Regions from separate parts of the Rhizobium sp. KNZ2-6A genome, predicted to be linked through region 3. Evidence: predicted binding sites of a transcription regulator. Region 3 holds the regulator's gene; each other region holds the start of a gene.
What was found. The regulator LexA, encoded in region 3, represses DNA repair genes until DNA is damaged. The targets are predictions, from matches to a motif close to TGTTCNNNNTGTGTTCNG.

Region 1 (6,272 bases), on a different contig from region 3:
GTCAAGGAAGTGAAGACGCGGCTGAACTGAGCGCGCGGAACATCGAAATTCGAAAACCCGCTTCGGCGGGTTTTTTTTGGTGGGGGGGACGCCGTCACGTCGGGGTCGATTCCTGTCGTATGAGGCCGGTTCAATGCGCAGTTTTGCGCAGGAGATTAGTCCTCATGGTGAGGTGCGCAGGCTCCTGAGCTTGTCGAAGGCGCCGGAGCCTCGAACCGCGAGGGCGGCTGCTGAAGCACCGCAGTCAAATCCCTGACTTGATAGTGGCCATCCGATTTCTCATAGGTTGATCATCGCCGCGATAAACGGCTAGATCAGGAGATCAAGGGGAGGACAGATGCAGCCAACAATAGACGAAGAGCCATTTCGCCAAGGCCATCTTATCGTAAGGCCGGTCCGCCCCTGGACACCTGGCGTTCATGCTCTATTGGCCGCCTTGCCGCTGCATGGCTTTGATGCCGCCCCGAAGCCGGACGGGTTCGATGACGTCTGGGAAAGAGTGACCTATCTGCCCGGTGTCTCGGGCGATCTCGATGGCAATATCGAGATGCGCTCGGCGAAGGCCTTGCAATCGGCCGCGCGATTGCTGCGCCGGTATCATCATAGTTCCGCGCTGGTCTTGCACGATCTTGCTGTGGCTTGCTTCTGGCAGCTACCGTCCCGTCTGCCCTCAGAGGTCATCTGCCATGGCGACTTCGCACCCTATAATGTCGTCATGAACGACGACGAGGTGACCGGGATCATCGATTTCGAGGCTGCCCATCCCGGTCCACGGCTTTGGGACCTGGCCTATGCGGTCTATCGCTGGGCGCCATTGTCCTCGAGCATGGCGGTGGAGGGATTGGATAGGCTCGCCAGCCAGATCCAGCGTGCGCGCATCTTCGTCGATGCCTACGGGTTGCCGCTTGAGGAGCGCAGTTCACTTCCGGCCGCCATTATAGAGCGGCTCGAAGCGCTGTTGGCCTTCATGGAACAGGAAGCTGCGCGCGGCATCGCGCGTTACCGCCGCAACCTGCAGGATGGGCATGACCGGATCTACAGGGAAGATATCGCCTATATTGCGAAATGGTCGCCGGAGATCGTCGCAGGGCTGACGAATTGAGATCTCAGACGGCTTCCTTCTTGAGCGGGCGGAAGCTCATGCGATGCAGGGAGCAGGGACCGTGTTGCTCGATGCCGGCGCGATGCTGAGGAGTGCCGTAGCCGGCATGGGCGGCAAAGCCATAGGCGGGGAAGACCACGCCCGCGCGGGCCATCATCCGGTCGCGCGTCACCTTGGCGACGATCGAGGCGGCTGCGATCGAGAAAGAGCGCGCATCGCCCTTGACCACGGCTTTCCCGGGACAGGCGAGTCCTGCGGGCACATCGAGCCCGTCGGTCAGCACATAGCTTGCCGGCACTGCCAGCCCGCAAATGGCGCGGCGCATCGCATCCAGGCTTGCCTTGCGGATATCGGTCGTGTCGATGCGGGTGGCGCTCGATGAAGCAATGGAGATCGTCGCCGTAGCGAGGATCTCGACGAATAGTTCCTCGCGTCTGGCGGCTGTCAACTGCTTGGAATCGTTCAGCCCATTCGGAATGCGCTCGGGATCGAGAATGACGGCGGCGGCCACGACCGGCCCCGCGAGCGGGCCTCTGCCAGCCTCATCTGCCCCGGCAACCGGCCAATGTCCGGCGCGTCGCGCGATCAGTTCCAGCTCGAAGGTCGGGACGAGCGGGATGTCCTCGAATAGCATTGGAGAATCGGGTGGTGTGCTGCGTAACATGCGGCGAAACTCGCACACCACCCGATCTCCTGCAAGCCCCCGGTGGATCAGGGCGGCGAACCCAGGGGCTTTTCCAGCGGGGTCAGGGAAAACCCGCAAGGAATGTCAGAGCAGCGACAGCTGGACGCCGCTGCCGTCAGGCGGCACGAACAGGTCGTCGCGCAATGCGATATTGCGACGCGTGAGCTCGAGCCGGCGCGTCGCCATTTCGAAGCGGCGGCTGATCTGCCAGGCATAGGGGCCGGCGCCCTTCATGCGCTTGCCGAATTCTGCATCGTAATCCTTGCCGCCGCGCATCGAGCGGATCAGCGACATCACATGGCGATAGCGGTCAGGATAGTGCTGCAGCAGCCAGTCGCGAAACAGCGGGCTTACCTCCAGCGGCAGCCGCAGGATGACATAGCTTGCCTCCAGCGCGCCGGCGGCCTTGCCGGCGTCGAGAATACGCTCGATCTCATGGTCATTGAGCGCCGGGATGATCGGCGCCACCATAACCGACGTGCGAATGCCGGCCTCGCTGAGCGCCTGGATCGCCTCCAGCCGCCTCGGCGGGGTTGCTGCCCGCGGCTCCATGGTGCGCGCGAGCTTCCGGTCGAGCGTCGTCACCGACAATCCCACCCGTACCAGGTTCTTGGCTGCCATTTCCTGGAGAATATCGATATCGCGCATGATCAGCGCCGATTTGGTGACGATGGCAACCGGGTGGTTTGTCCGATTCAGCACTTCGAGGATCTGGCGCATGATCCGCCATTCCTTTTCGATCGGCTGATAAGGGTCGGTATTGGTACCGATAGCGATGACACGCGGCTTGTAGCCGGGCTTTGCCAGCTCGCGCTCCAGCAGCTTGGCAGCATCCGGCTTGGCAAATAGCTTCGTTTCGAAATCCAGCCCGGCGGACAGGCCCATATAGGCATGCGTCGGCCGCGCGAAGCAATAGATGCAGCCGTGCTCGCAGCCGCGATAAGGGTTGATGGAACGATCGAAGGAAATATCGGGGGATTCGTTGCGCGTGATTGCGGTGCGCGGCTTTTCCACCTGCACTTCGGTCTTGAAGGGCGGGAGCTCTTCCCATGTCTGCCAGCCGTCGTCGACGGTCTCACGCTGCTGCGGCTCGAACCGGCCGCTCGGATTCAATCCGGCACCGCGTCCGCGTCGGCGTTCCGCGTCGACCCTGAGACCGGCGTCGGCGATCAAAGCATTGGCAACATCTGCCGTATTGGCAGGCGCGAATGCGGCCTGCCCTGCAAGGGACTGCTCGTTCATCGGTAGCTCCAAGGCGGTTCATGCCATCGCATGCCGCGTCTAAGATGATTAAATTCCTATCCGACAAGTGAGAACATTGCAAGAACAAAAATCTGGAATCACCATCTTGCGCTTCACGCATTCGAGACATTTGATGACGGCGTGCCGCGGTTTCGAGGTGATGCATCAGGCTTTTCTTAAACGTTCCGGCTCAAGGGTTAGGCGCTGGCAATAAATTGTGCGTCGCTCTATAAATGGGCAATGTTGACGGTCATCATAGAATGCCAGGATCACGAACCCGAACTGGCGCAGACATTGGCGGCATTGGTGGCAGGCGCGGTCGAGGGGCTGGTCTGCGATGTCGTCGTGCTCGATCACGGTTCCAGGGACGGCACCTCGCGGGTGGCGGATGCCGCGGGATGCCGCTTTTATTCGCAGTGGGATATCAAGGACATATTGCGTTCGGCGCGCGGCGACTGGCTGCTGCTGGTCGAGCCGGGTGCGCGGCCGCAGGCGGGCTGGATCGACGAGATCGCGGAATATGTCTCCCTGAACAAGGCGCCGGCCCGCTTCACCGCATCGCGCGGTTATCGCCGGCCTTTCCTGCAGCGCATTCGCAGAGGTACGCCACCCTTGGAGCTGGGATTGCTTTTGTCGAAGGCTCAGGCCGTCGCCGCTGCCAGAACCGGCATGCGGCTGGCCGAATTCGCAAAGGGGCGCAAGGGCCGCAGCCTTTCAAGCGAGCTCATCCCCTCGTGGGTGGCGCGGGCGGCTCGATAGCGCTGGGTGCTCCATTCCAGATTTCATTTGAAAAGCTGCAAATACCTGCGATAATTTTCCTGTGGCGGCACCTTACGCGTGTCGCGTCGGGCGGTCGACCATAAGATGCCGATATGCGGCGGAACAGGTCAGCGGCACACTCCTTGTCCGCCGGGATACCGGCGAAAGGAGGTGCGTCATGAAACGCACGATGCTTTACCGCCTCATGGCAATGGCTCTCATGTTAAGTGCAATCCTTTTTCCCGGCATTGCTGCCTCCCAAGCGAAGCTGGTTTGCGCCCAGCGCGTCGATATCGTCGCCTTTCTTGGCGACCATTTCTCCGAAAAGCTTTCGGCGGTCGGTAAGCTCGATCGCGATACGATCGTGGAGATCTACGCCGCCGCGAGTGGTAGCTGGACGCTATTGATCAGCGACGCCTCGGGCCGCAGCTGCATCATCCTCAGCGGTGACAATTGGGAATTGGTTCCTATCTTGCCGGGGCCGAAGGCATAGGGGCTGATAGTGTAATTATACGGTCGAGCCGGCGCCGCGCTTCAGATGCTCGTCGAGGCGCGGCATGATCTCCACGAAATTGCAGGGCATATGGCGATAATCGAGCTGCGCCTTGAGGATGCCGTCCCAGGCATCCTTGCAGGCACCCGGAGAGCCCGGCAGCACGAAGATGAAGGTGGCGTTGGCGACACCGCCGGTCGCCCGTGACTGGATCGTGGCCGTACCGATCTTATCGTAGGAAATGCGGTGGAAGACCTCGGAAAAGCCGTCCATGCGTTTCTCGAACAGTGGCTCCAGCGCTTCGGGCGTGACATCGCGGCCAGTGAAGCCGGTGCCGCCGGTGGTGATCACCACGTCGACCGCTTCGTCCTTCGTCCAGGCTTCCACCTGCGCGCGGATGTGCTCCTTGTCGTCGGGAACGATGGCGCGGGCCGCCAGCCTATGGCCGGCTTCGGCAATGCGCGCGACCAGCGTATCGCCGGACTTGTCGTCTGCAAGCGTGCGCGTATCGGAAACGGTCAGCACCGCGATGCCGACGGGAATGAAGGATCTTTCGCTGACTGGACCTGCCATCATGCCTCTCCCGCAATCGTTTCCGTCACCTGGAAATACCAGTCCGGCTTCTGCCTGTGAAGGGAGGAGGCGGCAGCCTCCGCCTGCTCGGCGCTTTCGAAAATCCCGAAGCAGGTAGCGCCGGAGCCGGACATCCGGGTCACGATCGGCTGCTGGCTTTCGATCAGACCGGAAAGCATCGAAATCTCGCTGCAGATCGAACGTGCCGGCGGTTCGAGATCGTTGCGCAGGTTCCGGATCACTTCGATCCACTCGCTGGAGCCGCGCGGCATCTGCGTCGGAAACAGCAGCGGCGGGTTGTCCTTGCGGGAGAGATGGCGAAACACGTCCGGCGTGGAGACGCCGACGAGCGGATTGCCGAGAACCATGGGAAAGGAGGGAAACGCCGGCAGCAAGCCTATCGCCTCACCGATCCCGCGCGCCACGAGCGGTTGGCTGGCAAGGCACATCGGCACGTCGGCGCCAAGCTTCAAGGCGATGGCCGTGACCTTCTCGTCAGGCAGCGTGACCTGCCATAGCCGCATCAGCCCGCGCAATGTCGCGGCCGCATCGGCCGAGCCGCCGCCGATACCCGATGCGATCGGCAGGTTCTTTTCCAGATGGATATGAACGGCGGGTGCATCGAAGCCGGCCGCATGGGCGGCCCGCCGCAGCAGATCACGCGCCTTGAGCACGAGATTGTCACCAGCCTCGGCATCGGCGGAAAGAAGCGGGCCGAAGCGCCCGGAAAGGCTGAATTCATCACGATCGCCGGCACGAAAGGCGAGGCGATCGCCGTGGCGGGCAAAACTGACAAGCATGTCGAGCAGATGATAGCCGTCGGCGCGACGGCCGGTCACATGCAGCGCGAGATTGATCTTTGCGGGCGCTTCCTCCGTGAGGTCGAAATCGCTCGCTGCCAAGACCGTGTTCATCGGAAGTCTTAAGACTTCTTGTCAACCGGCGCCGGCGCGTTCGTGTCGGGCGACGGAGCCGGCGCGGGATCGGGTAGCTTGCTCTTGTCGACGGTCCGCGGATCGTTATCGAGCACGGGCAGGCCCTTCTCGACCTTTTCCTTGATCCTCGGAATATCGGCTTCTTCCGGCTTCGAGGCGAGTGCACGGTTCCACTGATAGACGGCTTCGAGCTTGCGGTTGACACGCCAGTAGGCGTCGCCCAGGTGATCGTTGATCGTCGGATCGCCGGCCTTCAGCTGCGCTGCCCGTTCCAGCTCGTTCACCGCATCGTCGAAGCGGTTCAGGCGGAAATAGGCCCAGCCGAGCGAGTCGACGATATAGCCGTCATCCGGCTTCAGGTCGACGGCCTTCTTGATCATATCCAGGCCCTGGTCGAGGTTCATGTTCATGTCGACCCAGGAATAGCCGAGATAGTTCAGCACCTGCGGCTGATCCGGGTTGAGCTCCAGCGCCTTCTTGAAG
Region 2 (6,272 bases), on a different contig from region 3:
GCGCAGCAGATATTTGGTGCGACGGCTGATGACTTCCTCGCGGAACGCCACGAAGGCGCGCAGCATGTCCATCAGGTTCATCTGCTCCGGCTTGCCGCCATTCAGCGCCACCATGTTGCAGCCGAAAGAGGTCTGCAGCGGCGTGTAGCGATAAAGCTGATTCAGGATGACGTCGGCATTAGCGTCGCGCTTCAGCTCGACGACGACGCGGTAGCCCTGGCGGTCGGATTCGTCGCGCAGGTCCGAGATGCCCTCGATGCGCTTTTCGCGTACGAGCTCGGCCATCTTCTCGATCATCGATGCCTTGTTCACCTGATAGGGAATCTCGGTGATGATGATCTGCTCGCGATCGCCACGCATCGGCTCGATGGTCGCGACACCACGCATGACGACGGAGCCGCGTCCCGTCTCATAGGCGGAACGGATGCCGGCGCGGCCGAGAATTTTCGCCCCCGTCGGGAAATCCGGGCCGGGGATGATCTGCATCATGTCAGGCAGCTCGATCGCCGGATTGTCGATCAGCGCAATGCAGCCGTCGATCACTTCCGACAGATTGTGCGGCGGAATGTTCGTCGCCATGCCGACGGCGATGCCGCCGGAACCGTTGACGAGAAGGTTCGGGAAGCGTGCCGGCAGAACCTTCGGTTCTTCCGTGGTTGCATCGTAGTTTTCCTGGAAATCGACGGTTTCCTTGTCGATATCCTCGAGAAGCTCGTGGGCAACCTTGGTCAGGCGCGATTCCGTATAACGCATCGCCGCCGGCGGATCGCCGTCGATGGAGCCGAAATTGCCCTGTCCGTCGATGAGCGGCACGCGCATCGACCAGTGCTGCGCCATGCGGACCAAGGCGTCATAGATCGAGGCGTCGCCGTGCGGGTGGTAGCTACCCATGACGTCGGCGACCGGACGGGCGGACTTCACATATTTGCGGTTCCAGTGATAGCCGCTCTGATGCGCCGCATAGAGGATGCGCCGATGAACGGGCTTGAGACCGTCGCGAACATCAGGAAGCGCGCGGCTGACGATCACGCTCATGGCGTAATCGAGATACGACCGCTGCATTTCCTCCATGATGGAAATCGGCTCGATGCCTGGCGGGAGCTTCCCGCCGCCGGGTGGTGTTTGCTCAGTCAAAACAGATCACGATCTCTTTTAGAATCACTGCGAAATTTATAGCCGAAAGGCCCGGCGAGCGCCAATTTGGGCCGGTGTTTTTGAACAGGCTTTTGCCCCTTTAAGCCATGAAATCGAACATTTCCATGGCGTAACCCGCCAATAGCAGCGCACGGCTCTTTGCGAAAGCTCGTTCCTCGCATAACAATGGTCGATAACAACGATAGAACAAGCTCCGGGGACGATATGGCGAGCGCGGACACGCTGATCAATGCCTTCACGACTCTGCTTGTCACCGTCGATCCGCCTGGGCTCGCTCCGCTTTTCATCGGACTTACAGCGGGCATGAACCGCTCCGAGCGCAAACAGGTGGCGCTACGCGGCTCGCTGATCGCCTTCTTCATTCTGGCGGCCTTCGCCCTGTTCGGCGCGAGCGTCCTTGGTGTGCTTGGCATCTCGATCGGTGCGTTCCGCATTGCCGGCGGCTTGCTGCTGTTCTGGATCGCCTTCGAGATGGTGTTCGAGCGGCGGCAGGATAGAAAAGAGAAGACGACCGAAGTCGCGATCACCCAGGATCATATCCGCAATATCGCGGTCTTTCCCCTCGCCCTGCCCTTGATTGCCGGTCCCGGCGCCATCTCGGCCACCATTCTGTTGGCCGGCTCGCTGCAGACGACGCTCGACCGAGCGCAATTGATCGGCGTCATCGCGGTCAACCTCGCCCTCGTCTTTGCGGCTCTTGCCATTTCAGACCGGCTGGACCGCATGCTCGGCGCCACCGGCCGCGCCATTCTCACCCGGCTGCTGGGCGTCATCCTGGCGGCACTTGCCGCACAATTCGTCGTGGATGGTGCAAGGGCAGCGTTAGCCCTTCCATAAAAAACCCGCCGACGTGGCGGGTTTTTCAAAGTTCTACCGCGTATGCCCGTCTCAGAACGGGATGTCATCATCCAGATCGCGCGAGAAATTGCCGCCGCCGCCCTGGTTACTACCACCACGGTTGCCACCGCCACCGCGGGAGGAGCCCTGCGAAGAGGACTGGCCATAATCGTCGCCGCCGTAATCGCCGCCACCGAAGTCACCACCCCCGCGACCGCCACGGCTGCCGCCTTCAATGGAACCGCCGCCTTCGCCTCGGCCATCGAGCATCGTCAGGGTCGAGTTAAAGCCCTGGAGCACGACTTCGGTCGAGTAGCGATCCTGACCGTTCTGGTCCTGCCACTTGCGGGTTTGCAGCGCGCCTTCGATGTAGACCTTGGCGCCCTTCTTCAAATATTGTTCCGCGACCTTGCAGAGACCTTCATTGAAGATGACGACGCGGTGCCATTCGGTCTTTTCCTTGCGCTCGCCGGAATTGCGATCGCGCCAGGTTTCCGAAGTCGCAATATTGAGATTGGCGATCGGGCGGCCGTCCTGCGTGCGGCGAATTTCCGGGTCCGCCCCGAGATTTCCAACCAGAATTACCTTATTCACACTACCGGCCATGATACCACCCTGCTTGCCGCCCATCGACGGCTTTCAAATTCTATCCGAACACCTTAACCCATAGCGGCCGTCAGGCGCTATTTATGCGGCCTTCCCAGTTCCGTTCATCCACAAAGAAATCGCCGCGCTAATTTTGTTCTTTATTTGTTCTAATTTGTCTCTATGATCTTGTCAACGGAATCGAAAACCCGGCTCCACCCTTCATTTCAGCCTCGACTCGCGGGCTGACATCACTAAATAAAGGCAGACTCCAAAGGACCTGCATACGACGATGAGCGAACTGAAGACTATTTCCATACGTGGTGCGCGCGAGCACAATCTCAAGGGCATCGATCTCGACCTGCCGCGCAACAAGCTGATCGTCATGACCGGCCTTTCCGGCTCCGGCAAGTCGTCGCTTGCCTTCGATACCATCTATGCCGAGGGGCAGCGCCGCTATGTCGAAAGCCTTTCGGCCTATGCGCGCCAGTTCTTGGAAATGATGCAGAAGCCGGATGTCGACCAGATCGACGGCCTTTCGCCGGCGATTTCGATCGAGCAGAAGACCACATCGCGCAACCCGCGCTCGACGGTCGGCACGGTCACCGAGATTTATGACTATATGCGTCTGCTGTTTGCCCGCGTCGGCGTTCCCTATTCGCCGGTCACGGGCCTGCCGATCGAGAGCCAGACGGTCAGCCAGATGGTCGACCGCGTGCTCGCCTTCGAGGAAGGCACCAGGCTTTATATTCTGGCGCCGCTCGTGCGTGGCCGTAAGGGCGAGTACAAGAAGGAACTGGCGGAGCTCATGAAAAAGGGCTTCCAGCGCGTCAAGGTCGACGGGCAATTCTACGAAATCGCCGATGTGCCGGCGCTGGACAAGAAATACAAGCACGATATCGACGTCGTGGTCGATCGTATCGTCGTACGGCCCGACATGGCGGCGCGCCTGGCCGACAGCTTCGAGACCTCCTTGCGGCTTGCCGACGGTCTCGCGGTCGCCGAGTTTGCCGACAAGCCGTTGCCGCCGGAGGAAACCGCTGCCGGCGGTTCGGCCAACAAATCGCTGAACGAGACGCATGAGCGCGTATTGTTCTCGGAGAAATTTGCCTGCCCGGTTTCCGGTTTCACCATTCCCGAAATCGAACCGCGTCTGTTCTCGTTCAACAATCCCTTCGGTGCCTGCCCATCCTGCGACGGCCTCGGCTCGCAGCAGAAAATCGATCCGGAACTGATCGTGCCGGAGCCGGAACGCACGCTGCGTGATGGCGCCGTCGCTCCCTGGGCCAAATCGACTTCGCCTTATTACAACCAGACGCTGGAAGCGCTCGGCAAACATTATGGCTTCAAGCTCGGCAGCCGCTGGAACGAACTGTCCGACAAGGCCAAGGACGTGATCCTGAACGGTACGGAAGACAAGATCGAATTCCATTATGCCGACGGCGCGCGTTCCTACACCACGCACAAGAATTTCGAAGGCATCGTGCCCAACCTTGCACGGCGCTGGAAGGAAACGGATTCCGCCTGGGCGCGCGAGGAGATCGAACGTTTCATGTCGGCAGCCCCCTGCCCGGCCTGCAACGGCTATCGCCTGAAGCCGGAGGCGCTGGCGGTCAAGATCGACAAGCTGCACATCAGCCAGGTCGCGGAGATGTCGATCCGTGTTGCCCGCGACTGGTTCGACGCGCTGCCGGGAACTTTCACTGACAAGCAGAACGAGATTGCGGTCCGCATCCTCAAGGAAATCCGCGATCGCCTGCGCTTCCTCAACGATGTCGGCCTCGAATATCTGAGCCTGTCGCGCAATTCAGGCACGCTTTCCGGCGGCGAGAGCCAGCGCATCCGGCTGGCATCGCAGATCGGCTCCGGCCTGACCGGTGTGCTCTACGTTCTCGACGAGCCGTCCATCGGCTTGCATCAGCGCGACAATGCCCGCCTGCTGGAGACGCTGAAGCATCTGCGAGACATCGGCAATACGGTCATTGTGGTCGAACATGACGAGGATGCGATCCTGACAGCCGACGATGTGGTCGATATCGGCCCCGCGGCCGGCGTGCATGGTGGCCAGGTAGTGGCACACGGCACGCCGCAGGATATCATGGCGAACCCGAAGTCACTGACCGGTAAATATCTTTCCGGCGAGCTCGGCGTTCCGGTTCCGGACGAGCGTCGCAAGCCCAAGAAGGGCAAGGAAATCAAGGTCGTCGGCGCAAGGGGCAACAACCTCAAAAACGTCACGGCGTCCATCCCGCTCGGCGTGTTTACCGCCGTCACGGGCGTTTCCGGCGGCGGCAAGTCCACCTTCCTGGTCGAGACGCTTTATAAGTCGGCTGCGCGACGCGTCATGGGCGCTCGTGAAATCCCGGCCGATCACGACCGTATTGACGGTTTCGAGCATATCGACAAGGTGATCGATATCGATCAATCGCCGATCGGCCGCACCCCGCGCTCGAACCCGGCGACCTATACGGGCGCATTCACGCCGATCCGCGACTGGTTCGCCGGGTTGCCGGAGGCCAAGGCGCGCGGCTATCAGCCCGGCCGCTTCTCCTTCAACGTCAAAGGCGGCCGCTGCGAGGCGTGCCAGGGCGACGGCGTCATCAAGATCGAGATGCACTTCCTGCCCGACGTCTACGTCACCTGCGACGTCTGCCACGGCAAGCGCTACAATCGCGAAACCCTCGACGTCACCTTCAAGACCAAGTCGATCGCCGACGTGCTCGACATGACGGTCGAGGAAGGCGTCGATTTCTTTGCGGCTGTCCCCGCCGTGCGCGACAAGCTGCAGAGCCTCAAAGATGTTGGCCTCGGCTATATCAAGGTGGGACAGCAGGCCAATACGCTTTCGGGTGGCGAGGCGCAGCGCGTCAAGCTAGCCAAGGAACTGTCGAAGCGATCGACGGGCCGCACGCTCTATATTCTCGACGAGCCCACAACCGGGCTGCACTTCCACGATGTCGCCAAGTTGCTGGAAATGCTGCATGAGCTGGTCAATCAGGGCAATTCGGTTGTGGTCATCGAGCATAATCTCGAAGTCATCAAGACGGCCGACTGGATTCTTGATTTCGGTCCGGAAGGTGGCGATGGCGGCGGCGAGATCGTTGCCGTTGGAACACCGGAAGCGGTCGTCAACGAAAAGCGCTCCTATACGGGGCAGTTCCTGAAGGAGCTGCTGGAGCGGCGTCCGATGAAGAAGGTTGCGGCAGCGGAGTGAATTCACCCGACTGAACGTCCATGGAGGAGAGAATGACCAAAGCGGGCGAAATCCGCACAGGCATAGGTGGCTGGACTTTCGAACCCTGGCGCGGGACCTTCTATCCCGATACGCTGAAGCAGAAGGATGAGCTGAACTACGCCAGCCGCCGGCTGAAGGTGATCGAGGTCAACGGCACCTATTACAGCACCCAGAAGCCCGCGGTCTTCGCCAAATGGGCCGCTGACGTTCCCGATGGCTTCATCTTCTCCCTGAAGGCCACCCGCTTCGTGACCAATCGTCGCGTGCTTGCCGAAGCGGGCGAGTCGATGCAGCGTTTCCTGGAATCCGGCATCAGCGAGCTCGGCGATCATCTAGGGCCGCTGCTTTGGCAATTCGCACCGACGAAGAAGTTCGACCCGGATGATTTCGAGGCTTTTCTGAAGCTGCTGCCGGCCAAGCAGGATGGTCTTGGGCTGAAGCATGTCGTCGAAGTCCGGCA
Region 3 (6,272 bases):
ATGAAGATACGGTCCATGGCGCGGGCAAGCACCGGATTGACGACATAGTCTTCGCACGGAACGGCAAAGCACATGCGCAGGAAGTTGGACGCATAGTCGAGATCGTTCTTCGGATAAACGAAGGGCTGGCCGATGTGGTATTTGTAGGCCATGGCGGCGAGCGTCGGCATCTTGGCGATCATGCGCAGGCTTGCGACCATGCGCTGATGCGGATCGGTGATGTCGGTCGAGTCGTGATAGAAGGCGGAGAGCGCGCCGACGCAGCCGCACATGACGGCCATCGGATGGGCGTCGCGGCGGAAGCCGGTGAAGAAGCGCGACATCTGCTCGTGCACCATCGTGTGGTGGGTCACACGATAATCGAAGTCCTTCTTCTGCGCGGCCGTCGGCAGTTCGCCGTAGAGAAGGAGGTAGCATACTTCGAGGAAGTCGCCGTGTTCGGCCAGCTGATCGATTGGATAGCCGCGATGCAGCAGAACGCCTTCGTCGCCATCGATATAGGTGATGCTGGACTCGCACGATGCGGTCGAGGTGAAGCCAGGATCGTAAGTGAAAGTGGAGGTGTTCTTATAAAGGGCACCAATATCAATGACACTTGGGCCGATGGTTCCGGTCTTCACCGGCAAGTCCACCGTCTTTTCACCCCAAGTTAGTTTCGCGCTTTGTTCCGTCATGCTGATCCTCCAAGATTTGGCGGGATTGGCGCCATAAAAAGCGCCAAAAGGTTAAGCGACTACCGACTAGCTATATGATCCAGAGCCTAATGCCAAGTTATCCCACCGCCGAATTGTGCATTGCGGTATCAACTTTTGGGCACTGCGGTGGCGCCATTGACGAGGCTGCGCTGGGAAACCGGCTCTATTTCGTCTCTCCTATGCCGATTTCGATTGAAATCACTGCACGGTGACGGCAAAAATCGCGCCAAAGCTGTAGTTTTGCGTGGGGGCGGCGGCGAGTGCCTAATTTGGAGGCAACGGAGCAGCGTGAAGATGGCCGGGATGTCGCTGCGCCTTTGCAGCTTCGCCCTGCTGTCGCGACGATTATGCTTCGCGCCAAAGTGCCGCAAGGAGAGCGGACGCAGGATTACGCGCCGCTGACATCGCGTCTCCTCTTAGCCGCAGGCCGCATTCGAGGCAGCATTGCCCGGCTGGTCGAAGAGGAGGCTGCACATGGCCGCGCCATCCTTTTCGCGCCGATCTATATGGGTCTCGGTGCGATCCTCTGGTTCGAAGCTGGCAGCGATCCACCGCCGCAAGCCGTGCTGGCGGGCCTGTTTGTCTTTGCCGCCAGCTTCGCGTTCCGGCGGGAAGCGGGAAGGCTGTTTCGCCACCTGCTTTTCGCCGGCATGCTCATTTGCCTCGGCATGACGCTGGCTCAATGGGAAAGCTGGCGGGCTTCCACTGTCATGCTCGACTCGGCGGTGACCACGACCGTCACGGGCAGCGTCGAGCGACGTGAATCCTATGACAATGGAGGCTGGCGCTATGTCGTCCGGGTCGAGGCGACGGAAAAGCCTACGATTCGCCGTTCGCCGGAACGGGTCACGATCTTCATACGCAAGCAGGTAAAACCGTTCGACCTCGGCGACCGCATCCAGGGCAGGGCGCGTTTGACGCCGCCGTCCGGGCCGGCTCTACCTGGCCTCAACGATTTCGCCTTCAGCTCCTATTTCAATGGCATCGGTGCGAATGGTTTCGCTTATGGCAGCCCAGACTTGCTATCTCCATCCGGTGATAGTGCAAATTCGCTGTTGGACAAGGCTGATATCTGGCTTGCCGGCCTGCGCAACGGCATTGGCGACAGGATCAGGGAAACCTTGCCGGGAGATACGGGCGCCTTTGCCGCGGCGCTCGTCACCGATGAGAGACGTGCGATCTCCAAGGATACGACCGAGTCGCTGCGAATTGCCGGTCTCACTCACATCATTGCAATTTCAGGCCTGAACATGGCGCTGTCGGCCGGCATCTTCTATGTCGGCCTGCGCTATCTGTTCAGCTTGTTTCCGGGAGTTGCGCAGGCATGGCCGACCAAGAAATTCGCCGCCTTCGGCGCGCTTTTGACGGTGACGGCCTACTACCTCATTTCGGGTTTTGGCGTATCCGCTGAGCGCGCTTTCATCATGATGGCGATCATGCTGGTGGCCGTGCTTTTCGATCGGCCGTCGCTCAGCCTTCGCAATGTCGCGCTATCTGCCATCGTCATCCTCATTCTGTCGCCGTCGCAGGTGCTGGGCCCAAGCTTTCAGATGTCCTATGCCGCGACGCTGGCGCTGGTCTCGGGCTATTCGCTATGGAAACGACGACGGCCTCGCGAAAACATCCTCTCGCGTGTCCGTCTGTTGAGCCCGCTGCTCTTCGTCTCGCGCTTCTTCGGTGGCGTGCTGTCGACCTCGTTCATCGGTGGCGCATCGACGGCCATCTTCTCGATCGAGCATTTTCACCGGCTGGCGACATATGGGCTTGCCGCCAACCTCGCGGCCATGCCGGTGGTCTCTTTCATTGTCATGCCGTTCGGCATGGCGGCAATGCTGCTCATGCCCTTCGGCCTGGACGGGCCACTCTGGAAAGTCACCGGCGAGGGACTGGAGCTCGTCATCCTGATCGCCAAAACCGTGGCTGGTTGGGGAGGCGACATCACCTTCGGCCGCCAACCCGGCTGGTTGATGCCGACCTTCATTGCCGGCTTCCTGATCATGACCATGTTGCGGAGCCGGCTTCGCCATCTGGGCCTGCTGTTGCTGCTTTCATCCACTGGCGTGGCTGCATTCGGCTCCGCCGTGCCGAAGCCGGATCTGATGATTTCCGAGGACGGTGTTCTGGTTGCGCTGCGGCAGGACGATATACTCGCCACAAATCGCGAAAGGCCGCAGGCCTTCATTTTCGAACAATGGCAGAAGGCGCTGGTCGCAACCGAACACCAGCCTCCCATTATTCTCCCCAGTGACAGCCGGCTTCCGCAGATCAACAAGACGACCGATCGCCGTAGGCGATTAAGCAGCGAAGAACAGAAAGCGGTCCGCAAGGCAATGGAAGAGGCGCTGGATCGGACGATGCAAGGAAGTTTCGCCTGTCAGAAGGGCGCGTGGTGCGTGGCGATGCTCGATAATGGCGCCATGTTGGTCACCATCGAAAATGCTGCCTATCTGCCGCCGGCTTGCGATACCGCGCAAATCGTCGTCACATCGATCCGGCTGCGGCTCGATCATTGCCGCTCCGGCGCAATGCTCATAACCGGCGCAACATTGCGGCGAACTGGCTCTCTCGAAATGACCCTCGGCGCAGATACGCCAACCGTTTCGACGGCATTCAAAAACCCGCAGCGACCATGGACGCGGCATCGAACTTACGATTGGCGCGCAGACAAGTTCGCCACGCCAATCACGCTGAAATCACCGGTCAGTGATAACGCCGAATAAGGCCGACGAGCTTCCCTTGGACCTTGACGCGATCCGGCCCGAAGATACGGGTTTCATAGGCTGGGTTGGCGGCTTCCAGCGCGATGGAGGCGCCCTTGCGGCGGAAGCGCTTCAGCGTCGCCTCTTCGTCGTCGACGAGCGCAACGACGATATCGCCGGGATTGGCCGTCGTCGAATTGCGGATGATGACCGTGTCGCCATCGAAAATTCCGGCGTCGATCATCGAATCGCCCCTGACCTCCAGTGCATAATGCTCGCCGGAGCCGAGCATATCGGCGGGAACGGTAATGTCATGCGTATTGTTCTGAATGGCGGAAATCGGAACGCCGGCGGCGATGCGCCCCATGACCGGTACCGATACCGAACTGTTCTGGTCGTCGTTGGCAACTTTCGCCGGGGCGGGCGGCGCGACCGGCTGAGATTTGCCGAGACTGCCCTCGATAACGCTCGGCGAAAAGCCACGACGCGGCTGCAGGCTCGAATTATAGGCCTCCGGCAGCTTGATGACTTCGAGCGCTCGCGCCCTGTTCGGCAAGCGGCGAATGAAGCCTCGTTCCTCGAGCGCCGTGATCAGACGGTGAATGCCGGATTTTGATGCCAGATCCAGTGCGTCCTTCATTTCGTCGAAAGATGGCGGGACACCGGACTCTTTCATCCGCTCGTGAATGAAGAGAAGCAGTTCCTGCTGCTTGCGAGTCAACATCGTCTTGGAACCCCAAATCAAGAAAATCGTCGTGAAACAAATCCAGAACGGACACTATATGTTCCATATGTGTTCCGCAAGTGCTTAAATTTCAGTAAAGCTTCGCCGGGCCGATCAAATAATTGCCGTCATCGAATGGATCGCTTGAAATTCCTCGGGAATTATATCCGCGCTAATTCAGCGATAAATATGAGAAATGCCGCTTTGTTCGCTTTATGGACGCTTCACCTCTATCCTGTTCACTTCAAGTGCGGATAAAGACGACGGTTGTCACCTAAGCCGGCTACAGTTGAGAATCAGCGCGTTCCCGTTGTCAGGGTGCATCCGACTCACATTCTCTTGCGCCTTCACAGCTTGGCTTTCGTCTTGAATTGAGCATTGTATGGGCGCAAATCTGCTCTCGCAGGCAAACAAGGGAGGACCATGACTTTGTCGCCGCATCCGCTTGATCATCTCGTGCTGCCGACCGTCAACATCGCTCTGGCGCGCGAGCGCCTGGGCAAGCTGGGCTTCACGGTGGCTCCGGATGCCCGCCATCCTTTCGGCACGGAAAATGCCTGCGTCTTCCTTGCCGACAAGACCTATCTCGAACCTTTGGGCGTAGCATCGCAGGAACAATGCGAGACGAGCATTGCCGACGGCAATGTCTTCGTTGCGCGCGACCAGGCCTATCGCTTCCGCGTCGCCGAGGATGGATTTTCGGCCCTGGTTTTCGGCACGGAGGATGCCGTTAGCGATGACGAGCGTTTCAATGCGGCCGCGATCTCGGCTGGGCGCATGCTGGATTTCTCCCGGCCGATGAAGATGCCGGATGGAACGGAAACCACGGCCGGTTTTCGTCTCGCATTTGCGGCCGATCTGCGCGCGCCGGATTTCCTGGCCTTCTGCTGCCAGCGCATCAATCCGCTGCCGGCCGATCGCAGCGCGCTCGAGCGTCACGAAAACGGCGTGACCGGCATCGCGCGGGTGGCGCTTTCCGCGCTGAAACCAGCGGCGTATCGCACCTTCTTCGAAGAGATCGTTGGCGGCCCGCGGGTCTCGGAACACTCCTTCGGCCTGACGATCAAGGCAGCCAATGTCGATGTGGAAGTTTTGACGCCGGAAGGAATGGAAGCATTCTACGATTTGCCTGTTCACACCAGCGATCCCGGGCTGAGAGCACGCGCAATCCTTTTCAAAACGCGCGATCTTTCCGTGACATCGTCGCATTTCACTGCTAACGGCGTCACCTACACGCGTAAGAACAATCGTATACTGGCAAGGCTGGCGCCCGGACAGGGCGCATTATTCGCCTTCGAGGAGATAGCATGAGCACGAATTCCGAAGTCACCGTCGGCGAGGGTGCCTCCAAGGTCCTCTTTTCCAATACCGCCAAGCTGTCGCTGATTGCCGGCCCCTGCCAGATGGAGAGCCGCGACCATGCTTTCATGGTCGCCGGAGTTCTGAAGGAGCTCTGTGGTAAGCTCGGCATCGGCCTTGTCTACAAATCCTCCTATGACAAGGCGAACCGGACCTCTCTGTCAGGCAAGCGCGGCATCGGCTTGGAAAAATCCATGGAAGTCTTTGCCGACCTCAAGAAGGAATATGGCTTTCCGGTTTTGACTGACATTCACACGGAAGAGCAGTGCGCTGTCGTCGCCAAGACGGTCGATATCCTGCAGATCCCGGCTTTCCTGTCGCGCCAGACCGATCTCCTGGTTGCAGCCGCCAAGACCGGCCGTGTCGTCAACGTCAAGAAGGGTCAGTTCCTCGCGCCGTGGGATATGAAGAACGTGCTTGCCAAGCTCAATGAGAGCGGCAATCCGAATATTCTTCTGTGCGAGCGCGGTGCCTCCTTCGGCTATAACACGCTGGTTTCGGATATGCGCTCGCTACCGATCATGGCGGCCATGGGCGCGCCTGTCATCTTCGATGCGACCCATTCCGTACAGCAGCCCGGCGGGCAGGGCGGTTCTACCGGCGGCGACCGTCGATTCGTCGAGACGCTGGCGCGCGCCGCAGTCGCTGTCGGCGTCGCGGGTGTTTTTGTCGAGACGCATGAGGACCCGGACAATGCGCCCTCGGATGGCCCGAACATGGTCTATCTGAAGGATATGCCGCGGCTTTTGGAGAAGCTGCTGGCCTTTGACGCCGTGGCCAAGGCCTAAGAAATAT

Region 1: a site for LexA is predicted at 3,099-3,116, ahead of ACPYOP_RS30445 (PA0069 family radical SAM protein). Genes of this name have one in related genera too.
Region 2: a site for LexA is predicted at 2,733-2,750, ahead of uvrA (excinuclease ABC subunit UvrA). Genes of this name have one in related genera too.

What each region holds. Positions count from the first base shown of each region.
Region 1 is NZ_JBNDIC010000075.1:10,895-17,166, forward strand. Features, by position in the region: gene ACPYOP_RS30430 (F0F1 ATP synthase subunit B) at 1-30, shown strand, start outside; gene ACPYOP_RS30435 (phosphotransferase) at 338-1,102, shown strand; gene ACPYOP_RS30440 (ribonuclease HII) at 1,107-1,766, opposite strand; gene ACPYOP_RS30445 (PA0069 family radical SAM protein) at 1,872-3,029, opposite strand; gene ACPYOP_RS30450 (glycosyl transferase) at 3,270-3,788, shown strand; gene ACPYOP_RS30455 (hypothetical protein) at 3,967-4,281, shown strand; gene moaB (molybdenum cofactor biosynthesis protein B) at 4,297-4,854, opposite strand; gene ACPYOP_RS30465 (4-(cytidine 5'-diphospho)-2-C-methyl-D-erythritol kinase) at 4,854-5,768, opposite strand; gene ACPYOP_RS30470 (tetratricopeptide repeat protein) at 5,777-6,272, opposite strand, start outside.
Region 2 is NZ_JBNDIC010000010.1:100,250-106,521, forward strand. Features, by position in the region: gene gyrA (DNA gyrase subunit A) at 1-1,134, opposite strand, end outside; gene ACPYOP_RS09610 (MarC family protein) at 1,360-1,992, shown strand; gene ACPYOP_RS09615 (single-stranded DNA-binding protein) at 2,044-2,598, opposite strand; gene uvrA (excinuclease ABC subunit UvrA) at 2,870-5,791, shown strand; gene ACPYOP_RS09625 (DUF72 domain-containing protein) at 5,824-6,272, shown strand, end outside.
Region 3 is NZ_JBNDIC010000052.1:747-7,018, forward strand. Features, by position in the region: gene gltA (citrate synthase) at 1-674, opposite strand, end outside; gene ACPYOP_RS27000 (ComEC/Rec2 family competence protein) at 956-3,415, shown strand; gene lexA (transcriptional repressor LexA) at 3,396-4,118, opposite strand; gene ACPYOP_RS27010 (VOC family protein) at 4,542-5,429, shown strand; gene kdsA (3-deoxy-8-phosphooctulonate synthase) at 5,426-6,265, shown strand.